3 regions of the Vibrio sp. TAP-3B genome follow, and region 1 is predicted to be linked to each of the others. Evidence: predicted binding sites of a transcription regulator. Region 1 holds the regulator's gene; each other region holds the start of a gene.
The links. Region 1 encodes MetJ, which represses methionine synthesis genes. Its sites were predicted from a motif close to TTAGACNTNTANANGTCTAA; they were not measured.

Region 1 (5,700 bases):
TCTATCTGAGTACGATTTCCCAGGTGATGACTTACCAGTTATCCAAGGTTCTGCACTAGGCGCACTAAACGGCGAAGAGCAGTGGGAAGCGAAAATCGTTGAACTAGCTGAAGCACTAGACTCTTACATCCCAGAGCCAGAGCGTGCAGTAGATCAGCCATTCCTAATGCCTATCGAAGACGTATTCTCAATTCAAGGTCGTGGTACAGTAGTAACAGGTCGTATTGAGCGTGGTATCCTAAGAGTTGGTGACGAAGTTGCTATCGTAGGTATCAAGGAAACAACGACTACAACATGTACTGGTGTAGAGATGTTCCGTAAGCTTCTAGACGAAGGCCGTGCTGGTGAAAACGTTGGTGCACTTCTACGTGGTACTAAGCGTGACGACGTAGAGCGTGGTCAAGTACTGGCTAAGCCTGGTTCAATCACCCCACACACTAAGTTCGAATCAGAAGTATACGTACTGTCTAAAGATGAAGGTGGTCGTCACACTCCATTCTTCAAAGGCTACCGTCCACAGTTCTACTTCCGTACAACTGACGTAACTGGTGACATCCAGCTACCAGAAGGCGTAGAAATGGTAATGCCTGGTGACAACGTACAAATGACTGTTGAGCTAATCGCACCAATCGCAATGGACGAAGGTCTACGTTTCGCGATCCGTGAAGGTGGCCGTACAGTAGGTGCTGGTGTTGTTGCTAAGATCTTTGACTAATTCTTAACGAATTAAACAAAATCTTGCACTATTCTTCTTTTTTGAAGAAAGCGCATCAGAGAAGGGAAGCTTAGGCTTCCCTTTTTAATATCTAAAATTTCATTCAGTTATAAGAATTATTACAAAAATTTTTATATTTATTGTAAATAAAACAAAATCTTAATTTCTATTCCATATCTATTTTCCTGTCTCTATTTCTAACGGTTTGATCTTTTACCGTTATTTGCAAATCAATATAACGAACTGTTCTTAAAATTAACAAAATGCGACTGGTAATAATAATTATTCTTGTTTATATTGACTGTCATCAGTTCATTTTACAGGTTTAATTATGTACGTTTGTCTTTGCCATGGGGTCTCTGACAAGAAAATCAAGAAGTTGGCGATAGATGAGGGCGTAACGGATATTCGAGGAATTAAGCAGTGTACGGCACTGGGTAGCCAGTGTGGTAAATGCATCAGACAAGCTAAAGACATTTTAGCGGAAACTGAAACTCGTTATACGGGACTTAAATTACAGCAAGCAAGCTAATGATAATGACTGTGGCTATACAACAGTGATAATTCGCTGAGCCTTTTGACACCTTCTCATTTACTTCTACATTTAAATGAAGCCAAAAGGAGGTTTTGTCATGAAAGGCGATCCAATCATCATTCAGCATCTCAACAAAGTGCTCGGGAACGAGCTAGTCGCTATCAATCAGTACTTTCTTCATGCTCGTATGTATAAAGACTGGGGGTTGAAACACTTAGCCGATAAGGAATATCACGAATCGATAGATGAAATGAAGCACGCAGATCATCTGATTGAACGGATTTTGTTTCTAGAAGGCTTACCAAATTTGCAAGATCTCGGTAAGTTAATGGTCGGTGAAGACGCCAAAGAAATGATTGAGTGTGACCTGAAGCTTGAGATGGCCGCGATCCCAGATTTGAAAGATGCGATTGCCTATGCTGAAGACATTCGAGACTATGTCTCTCGTGATCTATTCCAAGATATTCTCGAAGACGAAGAAGAACATGTGGATTGGTTAGAGACTCAACTTGGCTTGATTGAAATGTCAGGCATTGAAAATTACTTACAAGCCCAGTACGTAGATGAAGAGTAATCTGTGTTGTACAACTTTCTAGTGTGAGAAAGAGCGCCTGACTAGAAAATCAGGTGCTTAATGTAATTACTTGGTCTAATCTCTTTTATTATCGGATCTTTAAGGATATTCCCCGTGATCTTGCCTATGAAGATTAAGCTCTATTCGATAGAATTTATGCCCCCTTACCTAAAAATAACAAAGAGAAACGTCCATGTCTGAAGACAATCGCCAAGCAGTCACTCCAGAAGAAGAACACCGCCAAAAAGCCCTTGATTACCATGCTTATCCAATCCCAGGAAAAATTGCTGTCGAACTGACAAAACCGGCTGAAACAGCAGGCGATCTTGCGCTTGCTTACAGTCCTGGTGTTGCTGAACCAGTGCGTGAAATTGCGCAAAATCCTGACAATGCGTACAAATACACTGGCAAAGGCAATATGGTTGCAGTGATTTCTAACGGCACCGCTATCCTTGGTTTAGGTAACCTTGGCCCACTGGCATCTAAGCCTGTGATGGAAGGTAAGGCGCTATTATTTAAGCGATTTGCTGGCCTTGATTCGATTGATATTGAAGTGAAGCACCGTACCATTGACGAATTCGTGGATACCGTTGCAAACATTGCAGACACATTTGGTGGTATCAATCTTGAGGACATTAAGGCTCCAGACTGTTTTGAAATTGAAAAGCGCCTGATTGAGCGTTGTGATGTGCCAGTATTCCATGATGACCAACACGGTACTGCAATTGTAACCGCGGCAGGTATGCTGAATGCTATTGAGCTTCAAGGCAAAAAGCTAGAAGACGCTACGATCGTTTGTCTTGGCGCTGGGGCTGCGGCCGTTGCATGTATGGAACTGCTGATCAAATGTGGTGCAATGCGTGAAAAGATTTATATGCTAGATCGTAAAGGCGTGATTCATACTCGTCGTGATGACATAAACGAATACAAGCAGTTGTTCGCGAATAACACTGATAAGCGTACGTTGGAAGATGTCATAGAAGGGGCTGATCTTTTCCTTGGGGTATCCGGTCCGAACCTACTTTCACCTGAAGCATTGAAATTAATGGCTGACAAGCCGATTGTATTTGCATGTTCTAACCCTGAGCCTGAAATTAAGCCTGAGCTTGCGCATGAGGTTCGTGATGATTTAATTATGGGAACTGGACGTAGTGATTATCCGAACCAAGTAAATAACGTGCTGTGTTTCCCATTCATATTCCGTGGTGCTCTTGATATTCGAGCAAGCGAAATTAATGATGAAATGAAACTTGCCGCTGTTGAAGCGATTCGTCATCTGGCGAAAGAACCGGTACCAGAAGCAGTACTTAAAGCGGCAGGGGTTGAAAAGCTTGAGTTTGGCTCAGACTACATCATTCCTAAGCCTATGGACTCTCGCTTGCTCCCACGAGTAGCAAAAGCGGTAGCTCAAGCAGCGGTAGAATCTGGCGTTGCTCGTATTGATATGCCAGAAAATTACATGGCGGAATAATCTTCGCGGGTTAATACATAAAAAATGGGACGCGTAGCGTCCCATTTTTCTATACTCAGAGAAAGAGTTCTCTTAAAGACAACATCAATCCACTTACGATTACTCTTCGGTAAACGACTCAAACTCGATACCCATCTCCGTCATCAGCGCTTTTACTTCAGCCGGAATATCATCAGGGCGATCTTTACGAAGATCCTCATCTGTTGGAAGTGGCTGGCCAGTGTACGCGTGTAAAAATGCTTCGCATAGTAATTCGCTATTGGTTGCATGGCGTAAGTTATTGATTTGACGGCGAGTACGCTCATCAGTTAGTACTTTTAAAACTTTTAGCGGGATAGAGACGGTAATTTTTTTTACTTGTTCACTTTTTTTACCGTGCTCGGCATATGGGCTAATGTATTCGCCATTCCAGTCAGCCATTGCGCACCTTCATCTATGTAATCGGTTAAAATAATCTAGGTGCTGATTTTAGCTGCATTTACCGCCATAAGCAAAGACATATGGACGTCTAGAAGTGTTGACGTCTTATTTTTTGACGAGTAAAGTGAATAGAACAGTAGAGGAAGCGTGTGAATCATTTGGAATCCACGAGTCAGATATAGCGCATTCCTGTTTAGAAGTCATCACCCGTGAAAGGATACACCCATGAGCACTCGCAAACCTGCGACCATTGCAGTCCGCACTGGTATTGAATCAGACAGCCAATATCACGCTGTCGTTCCACCTATTTATCTTTCCACTAATTACGGTTTTCCCGCTTTTGGTGAGGTCCCTAAATATGATTACACCCGATCTGGTAACCCTAATCGTGGGTTATTAGAAAGTGCGCTATCTGAATTAGAGTCTGGCCAAGGTGCGGTCGTGACGAACTGTGGTACCTCTGCGTTAAATTTATGGGTTTCTGCCTTTCTTGGGCCCGATGATCTGCTCATTGCTCCGCATGATTGCTACGGTGGGTCTTATCGTCTATTCAATACCCGAGCAAAAAAAGGTGATTTTAAAGTGCAGTTTATTGACCAATCCGATAAACAGGCACTGGATGCCGCGTTGCAGCTCAAACCAAAGCTGATCCTATTAGAAACGCCATCAAATCCGCTTGTTCGCGTGGTCGATATTGCTGAAGTATGTGAAAAAGCCAAGCAAGTTGGCGCACTTGTCGCTGTCGACAACACTTTCTTGACTCCGATATATCAAAAACCGTTGGAGCTGGGGGCAGACTTCGTGATTCACTCAACCACAAAATACATCAATGGTCATTCGGATGTGATTGGTGGCGTGATCATTACCAAAACAGAAGCACATGCGGAAGAGCTTGCATGGTGGGGCAATTGCATTGGTGCAACGGGAACGCCTTTTGATAGTTATATGACGCTGCGAGGCATTCGTACGCTTGGTGCTCGTATGCGAGTGCATGAAGAGAGCTCACAACAGGTACTTGCTTATCTGCAGTCGCAGAGATTGGTCAAAGCCATTTATCACCCAAGTCTCCCAGATCACGCGGGTCATGCTATCGCTAAAAAGCAGCAGTCTGGTTTTGGCTCTATGCTGAGCTTTGAATTTTCAGGATCGTTTCAACAATTGAAAGTCTTTGTGAAAGAGCTGCAATTATTTTCACTTGCAGAATCATTAGGTGGAGTGGAAAGTTTGATTTGCCATCCTGCCTCGATGACCCATCGGGCCATGGGAGAGAAAGCTCTGGCCGAAGCGGGGATTTCACACCAGTTGTTGCGCCTATCTGTTGGCTTAGAAGATGTGCAAGATTTGATCGACGATTTAGAACAGGCCTTCACTAAAGCTGCCCAGTAATAGGAGACGATAATCATGACTGTACAGCGTCAGCTGCATAAATTTGGTGGCAGCAGCTTAGCCAACCCTCAATGTTACTTACGTGTCGTGGATATTCTTAAAGAGCATTCGATAGAAAATGATCTCGTGGTGGTGTCTGCTGCTGGGCAAACCACCAATCGGCTGATTGAGTTTCTCGAAGGCTTGGACAGAGATGGTCGACTTGCTCATGAGGCACTTCAAAGTTTAAGGGAATTCCAAACAGGACTGATAGCCGCCTTGTTAGAAGGTGAAGCAAAAGAGCAGTTACTGGCTTCTTTACAAGATGAATTCAGTACTTTGTCTGAGTTAGTCGCGCCTTTGACTGAAGCACAAAAAGCAGCGGTATTAGGACATGGAGAGGTATGGTCCGCACGTCTTTTAGCCGTACTATTGTCGCAGCATTCGTTGCCAGCCGTTGTGCAAGACGCGAGAACGTTTTTGCGTGCCGAAGCGGCGACTCAGCCAGAAGTCGATCGTGTTCGTTCATCCCCCTTGATCAAGCAAGCGTTAGCACAACACAATCATAAACGCGTCGTGATCACGGGTTTTATGGCGCAGAATGACGCTGGAGAAACCGT
Region 2 (5,700 bases), 460 kb from region 1:
AAGAGGCCGCAGAGTCAGAGGCCCCAAGTTGGCAAGTGCTTTACACGACCTATGTGCACACTTGTTCACCACTGCGCAGCGGCGACACCTTGTTGCCGATTCCTCTTTACCGCAATACTCCCACGTTAAATGGCGACCATAAAGCCGTGATCAAATGGCAGACCGAGTGGCAAGCGTGTGATGAAATTCAGATGGCGGGTGGCTGCCGCGCAGAGCATGCGACCTTACATGAGATTTGCGATGTGGACAGCGTGTTGTTTCGACGTGGTTGGGACTTACGTGGCCGTATTGAATACATCACTCAGGTTCCAACGTATTATTACCAGTATCGCGTAGGCGGTCAGTCTCTCGACAGCGAAAAAGCACGACCGTGTCCAAAATGTGGCGGAGAGTGGTTACTGGACGAGCCATTACACGACATCTTCTATTTTAAATGTGATGACTGCCGAATTGTATCCAATATCTCTTGGGATCATATCAAGTAGCTGTTGGACGCTATGTATGGTTGCCACTGGCTTTGAAGCTCGGTAGTAGGCTTGAAGCAGCAAATAACAAAAGGGCTGATGTGCAAACATCAGCCCTTTTGTGTTCAAGTTAGTGATGGTGAATTACCAACCTTTCACTACGCCGCCTTTGAATAGCTCTTTCGCTGCTTCGTACACTTCTTCAGTTTGGTACGCCTTGACGAAGTTTTGTACGTTTTGAGCATTGACGTTTTCTTCACGCGCCACGATTAAGTTCACGTATGGTGACTCTTTATCTTCGACGAACACCCCATCACGCTCTGGAGATAGGTCAATAGAGCTTGCGTAAGTGGTGTTGATGATAGAAAGCGTTACGTCATCCAAAGAGCGTGGCAGTTGAGGCGCTTCTAGCTCAATGATTTCGACGTTCTTAGGGTTACCTACGATGTCACGAACGGTGGCTTGCAGACCAACCCCGTCGCGTAGCTCAATCAAACCTTGTTGCTCAAGAAGTAGCAGTGAACGACCTAGATTAGTCGGATCGTTAGGGACGGCGATGCGTGCGCCGTCTTGGATGTCTTCAACCGATTTTACTTGTTTTGAGTAACCAGCGATGGGGTAAACGAAAGAGTTACCTGCGATAGCCAGTTTGTAACCACGATCTTTCACTTGTTGGTCTAGGTATGGTTTGTGTTGGAATGCGTTAGCATCAACAGAACCATCGTCTAACGCTGCGTTTGGTGTCACGTAGTCCGTAAAAGTCACCAACTCCACATCCAAATTGTACTTTTCTTTGGCCACTTTCGCTGCCACTTCAGCAACTTGTGCTTCAGAGCCAGCAATAACGCCCACTTTGACCTTGTTTAGGTCTGTTTCTGTTTCGCCACAACCCACCAGAGTCAGTGCAGAAGCGGCAGTTACAACAGTCAAAAGGCTTTTGAGGCTAAATTTCATTTTTATCTCCTTATAATTTATATTTTCAATGTTTATCTGTGGTCTACACGACGCACCACTGCGTCACCGAGAGACTGAATAATTTGCACGAGAACAATCAACATCACGACTGTAACGGCCATGATCGTCGCATCGTAGCGGTGGAAACCGTAACGTATAGCGACATCACCTAAGCCGCCGCCGCCCACGGTGCCAGCCATGGCAGAGTAGCTTACTAGCGTGACGAGTGTGATGGTGACTGAGTTAATAATCGTCGGCATGGCTTCCGGTAGCAGCACTTTTGTGATGATTTGTGTTGGCGCGGCCCCCATAGATTGTGCGGCTTCAACCAGCCCAGTAGGAACTTCTAACAGAGCACCTTCAATCAGACGCGCGACGAATGGGATTGCACCAATGGTAAGCGGTACGATTGCTGCCGTTGTGCCAATAAAAGTGCCAACTAACATTTTTGTCACTGGAATAATCGCAACCATTAACACTAGAAAAGGCACCGAGCGTCCAACGTTAACAATGGCGCCTAACATACTATTAAGACGGGTGTTTTCTAATAAGCCGCCTTTTTTAGTAATGTGCAGAATGACACCCAAAGGGATGCCTACCGCGAAACCGACCAGGCCAGCGACCGCAACCATGTATAGGGTTTCCCATGTAGCCCCCAAAAGTAGCTTGCTGTTTAAACTCAGCCATTCAGAAATCGTATCAAAGGACATAACCAAGTACCTCTACTTTCACGTTGTGCTCACGCAGGAAATCAAGAGCTGCGTTATCATCTTTTTCATTACCAAACAGTTCAGCGACCATCATGCCGAATTTTACGCCACCAGCATAATCAAGGTCAGAACTTAAAATGCTCACATCAATGTTGTATTTACGAGAAATCTGCGACATCAGAGGTGCATCTACTGTGGTGCCTGTAAACTCCAAACGCACCAGAGGGTAGCTGCCTTCAACACGGGTTGGTTGTAGCCGAGCTTGGTAATCCTCTGGGATAGAAAGATCTAACGTTGAGCGAATAAATTGGTGCGCCAGTTCGGTTTTAGGGTGTGCGAAAATATTGCCGACGGTACCTTTTTCAACCAGTTCACCGCCACCAATGATCGCCACTTCGTGACAGATACTTTTCACCACTTCCATCTCATGGGTGATAAGCAAAATAGTGATGTTTAACTTGCGATTGATCTCTTTTAGTAATTCAAGAATGGACTGAGTGGTTGCCGGGTCTAACGCGCTGGTGGCTTCGTCACAAAGCAGCACGCTAGGATCGGATGCCAATGCGCGAGCAATCGCTACACGTTGCTTTTGACCGCCGCTGAGGTTCGCGGGATAGCTTTCATGTTTGTCTTGCAAACCAACCAGCTTGAGCAGCTCCGTGACTTTAGTTTGGATTTGCGATTTGCTTTTACCGGCCAGCTCTAAAGGCAAGGCGACATTATCGAAAACAGTGCGAGACGACAGTAGGTTAAAGTGCTGGAAAATCATACCAATGTTGCGGCGGGTTTCGACCAACTGTTTTTTGCTCAGTGTTGTGAGATCAACATTATCGACGATGATCGCGCCAGAGCTCGGCGCTTCAAGCATGTTTACACAGCGGATCAGGGTGCTTTTACCAGCACCAGATGAACCGATCACACCGAAGATGGTGCCCTTGGCGATGTGTAGGTTAATGTCTTTCAGGGCAAGAATTTCCTTACTGCCTTGGTAGAACACTTTATTGACGTTTTTAATTTCTATCATGTTTCAACCTGCCCAAAGATACGGGGGAACTTCGCTGTCAAAAACGGCCTTTGACAGAACTTAATGTTGAGCTCTAGCTCAATTCTCAGTTGATGCTATGGGTTAAGTAGAATGAAGTCAATAGATATTTTTACGTCTAGACGTCTAAAGGTATGGATGTTTTATTTCATAAATAACGCGGTGTAAGCTGTGAGTGGAAGGGAGAGAAGGGTCGCTGTAGAGTGACCGACTCTTGTTCAACAAATCAACGGTTTTAACAGCGCTGCCTGCCAATGAGGTAGTGTTGAGGGTGATAAGGGATGTATAATCTGACGAAACCGAATTAATAGAGAAAGACGTTTTGGCAAAACCTGCTGTTTTTATCGATCGTGATGGCGTGATTAACGTTGATCACGGCTACGTTCATGACGAACATGATTTTGAGTACATTGAAGGTGTGTTTGAAGCGACGAAAGCGCTGAAACAACAAGGCTATCTACTGGTGCTTGTGACCAACCAATCTGGCATCGCGCGCGGTAAATTCAGTGAGGATCGTTTCTTGTCACTGACCCAATGGATGGATTGGAATTTTGTCGAGCACGGTGTGGAATTTGATGGTATCTATTACTGCCCGCACCATCCTGAACAAGGTATCGGCGATTACAAGCAAGATTGTGATTGCCGCAAGCCAAAGCCAGGCATGTTCATTTCTGCTCGCGATTTTTTGAACATCGATATGGCGAAATCGGTCATGATTGGTGATAAAGCGGAAGATATGATGGCGGCTGAAGCGGCGGGTGTCGGCACTAAGATTTTGGTTCGCACTGGCAAACCGATCACTTCACAAGGTGAAGCGCTGGCGACGGTGGTGCTTGATAGCGTGGCTGACGTACCTGGATATCTACAGAAGTAATCCCCAAAAAGTGGTGTGTTTAAGGGAGGCGTTTGCTTCCCTTTTATTCTATTGCTGTTAAAGTTCAAACACCTAACTATTCACCTATCCTGATTTAGTCATTTATGAGCAAAAAACTCACCATTCTTGATATCGCGAAACTGGCTGGTGTCGGCAAGTCGACGGTAAGCCGAGTGTTAACCAACGACCCAAAAGTGAAACCACAAACGCGTAAGAAAGTTGAGCAAATCATTCGTGAGTCTGGTTACGTGCCGTCGAAATCTGCGCAGTCGATGCGTGGAGGCAGTCAAAAAGTCATTGGGGTGATTATCTCCCGTCTCGACTCTCCGTCCGAAAACCGCGCTGTCAGTACCATGCTTAATCGGTTGTACTCGGCAGGTTATGATGTGGTGATTATGGAGAGTCAGTTTGACCGTGATAAGACCAACGAACATTTGGAGGTGCTTAAGCGTCGCAATGTGGATGGTATCATCGTATTTGGTTTTACAGGGTGTGATGAGCGAGCGTTGGCGGAGTGGGGGAGCCGTATTGTTGTTATCGCGATGGATACCGATGAAGTGTCGTCTATCAATTACGATAACCAAGGCGTGATTGAAAAGGCACTGGCGTACATAACCCAGCGGTCACTTTCTCGTGTTGCCTACATTGGCGTTGACCCAGAAGATCGAACGACAGGCTTAGCTCGTTTGAATGCCTATAGAGCGTGGTGTGAGCGCAAACACATTGTCCCTTGTTTCCAGACAGGGAAACTCAACCATGAGAGTGCGTACCAGCTCGTCGATCAAGTGCTGCAAACCGATACGCAAGCGATTGTTTGCGCAAGTGATACCATTGCGCTGGGTGTGATAAAGCGTCTACAAGAGCTAGATCGAGAAGATGTAGTGGTAACAGGCGTAGGTGGAAATGAGCTGCTTTCTTTCCTTTTTCCTAAAATATTCAGCGTTGACCCCGGCTATGCCTATGCTGGTGAAAAAGCTGCTGAGATGCTGATTAATCAATTAAGTGGCGACGACTCAGTCGTTCACTTTACTCAACAGCCAGTCTGCTGAGCATCCTTCCTAAGAAATTCTGCTTTAAAATTATACTGTGATCACTCTCAATTAATGGGATTGTTCCCATTTTGTTTTTTGTCTTTGGGTGGCAATATTAAAATCAAGAAATGGGAATGTTCCCATTTATAAAAAATAAAATGATGAATCGAATGTATCCAATACAGGGTGGACAAAGTTATGAGTAAGATTGCGCGTAAAGACGTGGAGCGTCTTATTGAGCTGGTCGGGGGACCGGACAATATTGCCAGTGTAAGCCATTGTTTAACTCGCTTGCGTTTTGTTCTCAATGATACGGACAAAGCAGACACGAAACAGCTAGAAGCACTACCGATGGTGAAGGGCTGTTTTACCAACGCAGGCCAGTTCCAAGTGGTGATTGGTACTGAAGTCGATGAGGTTTACAAAGTACTGATCGAGCTAAGCGGTAAAAGTGAAGCGAGCAAAGACGAAGCAAAAAATTCCGCTCGCCAAAATATGAACATTATTGAACGCGGTATCTCACACCTTGCTGAAATCTTTGTTCCTTTATTGCCGGCAATCATTACCGGCGGTCTCATTCTTGGTTTCCGTAATGTCATTGGCGACATCAAGATGTTTGATGGCC
Region 3 (5,700 bases), 1.5 Mb from region 1:
GGTCATTTCTTAGCTTCTCGAACGAAGGCAAGCGAACCGCAGTTGTCGCAGCATCGTGGCGCGATGGGCGAATCGTGATTGGCTGTGCGGCTGGTGGTTCATCTTTCTTAGTCTCACACTGAGTTTCTACTTCGTAAGGGTTCTTGGGTACGAACGCTTCTTTACGAGGTTTTTCAATGCGAGAAGAATCGATAACCGTGTAACCTTCTGGCGCGGCTGGCAAGTTCACGGCCGTACCACGAATATTCGTCATGGTGCTGATGTCTTCGCCATTTGCAATGCGATGCGCTACTTCTACAAGTGCGCGTTCTGCGTTACCGAAAAGTAGGATGTCTGCTTTTGCATCGAATAGTACCGAGCGACGAACTTTATCCGACCAGTAATCGTAGTGCGCAACACGGCGTAGGCTGGCTTCGATACCACCTAAAACAATAGGCACTTCTTTATAAGCTTCACGACAACGCTGAGAGTAAACCAAAGTCGCGCGGTCTGGGCGTTTGCCCCCTTCGTTATTTGGTGTGTATGCGTCATCGTGACGAAGTTTTTTATCTGCGGTGTAACGGTTGATCATGGAGTCCATGTTACCCGCAGTGATCCCGAAGAACAGGTTTGGTTGACCAAGTTGCATGAACGCATCTTTATTTTGCCATTCAGGTTGAGCAATGATACCGACTCGAAAACCTTGTGCTTCTAAAAGACGGCCAATGATAGCCATACCAAAGCTCGGATGATCCACGTAGGCATCACCCGTTACAATAATAATGTCACAGCTATCCCATCCTAGGGCATCCATTTCTTTGCGGCTGGTCGGCAAGAAAGGTGCCGTACCAAAACACTCGGCCCAGTATTTTTTGTACTCATGAATAGGATTGATGTTATTGGTCATATTTTGTTCTCTGTTCCGGGGAGCGCGAATTATAGCGATTTGAGGATTAGGTATCTATACCAAACTCATCTATTCAAGCTTAGTTGATCGACTTTATTTGGTTTGTAAAAGTATCAACGCTATATCGGTGGCTTTCTGTTTAATATCACCTTGAAAGCGTTATGGTTATACCGTGAATCGTGAACATGAGTCTGATTGAAAAGGGGTGAGGGCTGTGAGTGATGTAAAATAAAAGGCACGTTGTGTTTAGGTGGTTTGACGATGGGTGATTTGCTATTATCGCCGTCCCAAAACGACTTTTGAGCTCGCATTCAATATGATTCAACAATTGCTGGTTACTTTCCCTCCAATGTTATTTGGCGCACAAGCGCTACTGACTTTGCTTTTGATCAAAGGCGATGTCTGTCCGGGTCAACGAGGTCGTTTGCACAAAATGTTACCAGCCGTGGCGGTATTATGGTTGGCCGTTGCCTCACTGCGTATTGAAGCTTTTATGGTCGTATTTGCGATATTCTATTTTTATTCGCAGGTTCAAACAAAGAAAACGCGTGATAAGGGGCCGTTATGGGCAATGCACCTAGCTAACGGTTTGGCCTTTGCGTTTGTGAGTATCCAAGTGTTTGAACAACCGAATTGGCCTGCCGCGATTGCCATGGCTCTCATGGTGTTGTTTCTCGGGGCGTCTTTTTCTCAACTGCTTCTTACGATTGCACGCAGTCGTTTACAAGCTTTTCACCGAATTTTGCCCGTCGCGGGGATTGTGTCAGGTATGCTTTTAGTGATTGCTACGCTATTTTCTTCTTACCAGCTTGATGAAGCGACACTGAACGCCGCGACGCAGCCGATTCTATTATCTTTGGCAATGTTGATTTCTGCTATCATCGTTTGGTGCTGGCATATTTTTACTCATAAAGCACCAGAAAAAATACAACTGAGTGTGGCTTTGTTGCTTGCTTTATCATCAATGACGAGTCTACAAGGTCTATTTTCACTCGCTGTTTAAGGCTATGTTGACGGCATGATTTAAGACCAGCCTCACTTTAAATTTACCCAATTATGTCTACGCTGTATGTATAGTTGTCGAAGAGGAGTGTCGCGATGGATTTAAGCAATGTAGGTAATCTAGACAGCATTATTTTACTAGGTATCGTCAACGAAAAACTGCGCTTGGAGTGTGACAGCTTTGACGAGTTAGTCTCAGTTTATGAAATGGACGTAGAATCGGTCGTGGGCAAGCTTGATACGCTCGGTTATCAATACGACCCACTTACCAATCAATTTAAAGCGTATGAACGCTAACCCATCTTAGAGCTAGACTCTTAAGCCATCTTGATCCCGTCAAGGTGGCTTTTACATTGCAGTCTTGCGGTTGCGAAGAAGGCCTGTAAATAACGTTTGTCTTTTTCTGAGTTGCGCGTTGCTGCAAATAAACGTCGCCAGAGTCCTTTACCAAAAGGTTTGCTGGTGATAAGTCCTTGGCGAGAAAATTCAGAAATTGCCCAGTTTGGTAGTGCCGCTACGCCTAATCCTGCTGATACCATTTGTACTAACATCAACGTATTGTCGGCTTGCTTCCATTTGGCTGGCTCTACGCCCGCAGGTTGTAAGAAGTGTTTAACCACATCCAATCTTTGCTTTTGAACAGGGTAGGAAAGCATCGTTTGATCGATAAGATCTTGCGGTTCAATGACGTCCTTGTCGGCCAAAGGATGGCGGGTGGATGTGATCAAACGCATTTCGAAATCGAATAAAGGCTCGTAGTGGACTTCTGAGCGTGGTTGAATGTCGGAAGTGATGACCAAGTCGAGCTCGCCAGCTAACAAAGCAGCAAGGGGCTCGAAACCAAAGCCGGATGAAAAATCTAAGGTCACACTTGGCCAAGCCAGTTGATACTCTCTTAATGCTGGCATCAACCACTGGAAACAAGAGTGGCATTCAATCGCCATATGCAGCCGACCGTTCACATCCTCTTTCAGGCTTGCTAATTCATTTTCTGCTTTCGCTAGCTTCGGTAAGATCTCTTCCGCGAGGCGTAATAGTATTTCGCCCTCAGAGGTAAATTTGACTGGTCGAGTCTTCCTAAGAAAGAGTTGTCCGCCAATGCGAGATTCCAGATCTTTGATTTGGTGAGACAGCGCTGATTGCGTCAAGTGCAAGGCGGTGGCGGTAGCGGTCAAAGAACCGGTATCCCTAAGCGAAGTCAGTGTCCGTAAATGTTTTAGCTCTATCATGAATTCCTTTCATCCTTTGTGGTTCGCCATGAACAACTCTAACTTAACGATAAAAGGTGGATATGTAAACGTCTAGACGTCCACTGTCTTAGCCTAATTGCGAGTGAGATCGGGCAGTATGAATTTTTTTAATAAACGAGTTGAATAAATGGACATTGTCCAAACCGTGTTTAAGAGAGATAGTTTAGCCATCCAGACGCCTTTTTAAATAGAGAAAGGTGCTCTGACCAAACATACTGAATAAGGAATAAGGAATAGGGACATGGCGACAACAACGCACATACTAGGTTATCCACGCATTGGTGAAAAACGAGAGCTTAAATTTGCCCAGGAGAAATACTGGCGTGGTGAAATTGATCAGGCTGAATTAAAGAAAGTAGGGGCGGATCTGCGTGCTAAAAACTGGCAGAAGCAAACGGATGCAGGGTTAAGCTTTACCACCGCAGGTGACTTCGCTTGGTACGATCATGTACTCACCACAACGTTGCTTTTAGGCCACGTGCCAAAGCGTCACGCAGATGGTTTCCCTGATCTTGATACTTTATTTAAGGTTGGTCGCGGCCAATCCCAAACCGGTTGCGGCTGTGCAGGTGCCGCTGCGTCTGATATGACTAAATGGTTCAATACTAACTACCACTATATCGTGCCAGAGTTCAGTAAAGACGATGTGTTCGAAGTCAGTTGGCCTCAGTTGTTTGAGGAAGTGAACGAGGCGGTAAAGGCCGGGCACAAAGTTAAACCAGTTTTGCTTGGCCCATTAAGTTACCTATATTTGGGTAAAGAAACCGAAGAAGGTTTTGACCGTTTAACCTTGCTACCGCGATTGTTAACCGCATATCAAGCGATTTTGGCTAAATTGGCAAATCAAGGAGTTGAGTGGGTTCAAATTGATGAGCCAATCTTGGCTCTTGAACTTGAGAGCGAGTGGGCGGACGCTTTTAAGTTGGCTTACCAAGTGATTCGTAGCGATGTGAAAGTGCTGCTCACCACGTACTTCGATGCGGTGACCGACACTCTAGACAAGATTGTTGATCTTGCTGTCGATGGCCTACATGTTGACCTATCTTCAGCGCCCGATCAGCTAGACGAAGTGGTGGCTAAACTACCTAAAAATTGGGTGTTATCTGCTGGAGTCATCAATGGTCGCAACGTTTGGCGTTCTGATCTAAGTGCACAACTTGCGCGCTTACAGCCAGTAAAAGACAAGTTAGGTGATAAACTTTGGCTGGCAAGCTCATGTTCTTTACTGCACAGTCCAGTAGACTTAGAGCTTGAAACGGCACTGAGCGAAGAAGTGAAGAGTTGGTTTGCCTTCGCAAAACAGAAAGTGACAGAAGTGGCCTTACTTGGTAAAGCACTAGATGGTGATCAAGGTGCCATTCTGGCTTGTGATGCTTACAGTCAGCCAATTAAAGCGCGTCAGACGGCAACGCATGTGAACAAGCCTCAAGTACAAGCGCGTCTAAACAGTATCACGGCATCACTTTCAGAGCGCAATGCTCCGTATGCTGAGCGTGCCGCACATCAAGCTGAAGTATTAGGTTTGCCATTGCTGCCGACAACGACCATTGGTTCTTTCCCACAAACCGGAGAAATCCGAGTTCAGCGTAGTGCTTATCGCTCTGGCCAACTTTCTGAATCTGATTACATTGATGCTCTCAAAGGACACATCGCAGATGCAGTGAAACGTCAAGAAGCGCTTGATCTGGATGTACTGGTACACGGCGAAGCTGAGCGTAATGACATGGTCGAATACTTTGCAGAAAACTTAGCTGGTTTCCAAACGACGAAATTTGGTTGGGTACAAAGCTACGGCTCTCGCTGTGTTAAACCTGCTATTGTGGTTGCTGATATTGAACGCGAAAAGCCAATAACAGTTAAATGGTCGACCTACGCCCAGTCTCTGACCAGCAAGCAAATGAAAGGCATGCTCACAGGTCCAGTGACGATTCTGTGCTGGACATTCCCACGTGAAGACGTCACTCGTCAAAAAATTGCTCAACAATTGGCATTGGCGCTACGTGACGAAGTGTCTGATTTACAAGATGCGGGTATCAATATAATCCAGATTGATGAACCAGCCATTCGTGAAGGTCTACCACTCAAAAAACGCGATCACAAAGCATACCTACAGTGGGCAGTGGATGCGTTTAAGATCTCGGCTGCAAGTGCTCAACCAGAAACACAAATTCATACCCATATGTGTTACAGCGAATTTAATGAGATCATTGACTCTGTGGCAGCATTAGACGCAGATGTGATCACGATTGAAACTTCGCGATCGAATATGGAACTACTGAAAGCATTCGAAGCGTTTAACTACCCGAATGCAATTGGTCCTGGTGTGTACGATATTCATTCACCCAATATTCCGACGGAAGAATGGATTGAAGGATTACTTAAAAAAGCGGCAGAAAAGATCCCGGCTCAGCGTCTTTGGGTTAACCCAGATTGTGGGTTAAAAACGCGTAACTGGGCAGAAACGGAAGCGGCGTTAGCAAACTTGGTATCAGCCGCTAAAAAGTTACGTACTGAGCTGGCGTAACCGAGAATGGCGAAGACGAAAAAGCGGAGAATGATATC

Region 2: a site for MetJ is predicted at 3,281-3,300, ahead of metN (methionine ABC transporter ATP-binding protein MetN). Genes of this name have one in related genera too.
Region 3: a site for MetJ is predicted at 3,182-3,201, ahead of metE (5-methyltetrahydropteroyltriglutamate--homocysteine S-methyltransferase). Genes of this name have one in related genera too.

Annotation. Positions count from the first base shown of each region.
Region 1 is NZ_CM173495.1:2,099,695-2,105,394, reverse strand. Features, by position in the region: gene tuf (elongation factor Tu) at 1-715, shown strand, start outside; gene AC3D28_RS09905 ((2Fe-2S)-binding protein) at 1,047-1,247, shown strand; gene bfr (bacterioferritin) at 1,348-1,824, shown strand; gene AC3D28_RS09895 (malic enzyme-like NAD(P)-binding protein) at 2,018-3,295, shown strand; gene metJ (met regulon transcriptional regulator MetJ) at 3,395-3,715, opposite strand; gene AC3D28_RS09885 (O-succinylhomoserine (thiol)-lyase) at 3,941-5,101, shown strand; gene AC3D28_RS09880 (bifunctional aspartate kinase/homoserine dehydrogenase II) at 5,117-5,700, shown strand, end outside.
Region 2 is NZ_CM173495.1:1,635,437-1,641,136, reverse strand. Features, by position in the region: gene AC3D28_RS07730 (Zn-ribbon-containing protein) at 1-485, shown strand, start outside; gene AC3D28_RS07725 (MetQ/NlpA family lipoprotein) at 609-1,418, opposite strand; gene AC3D28_RS07720 (methionine ABC transporter permease) at 1,451-2,128, opposite strand; gene metN (methionine ABC transporter ATP-binding protein MetN) at 2,118-3,152, opposite strand; gene gmhB (D-glycero-beta-D-manno-heptose 1,7-bisphosphate 7-phosphatase) at 3,493-4,044, shown strand; gene treR (trehalose operon repressor TreR) at 4,149-5,093, shown strand; gene treB (PTS trehalose transporter subunit IIBC) at 5,274-5,700, shown strand, end outside.
Region 3 is NZ_CM173495.1:619,104-624,803, forward strand. Features, by position in the region: gene AC3D28_RS02970 (YgiQ family radical SAM protein) at 1-886, opposite strand, end outside; gene AC3D28_RS02975 (hypothetical protein) at 1,203-1,889, shown strand; gene AC3D28_RS02980 (DUF4250 domain-containing protein) at 1,985-2,185, shown strand; gene AC3D28_RS02985 (LysR substrate-binding domain-containing protein) at 2,206-3,117, opposite strand; gene metE (5-methyltetrahydropteroyltriglutamate--homocysteine S-methyltransferase) at 3,380-5,662, shown strand.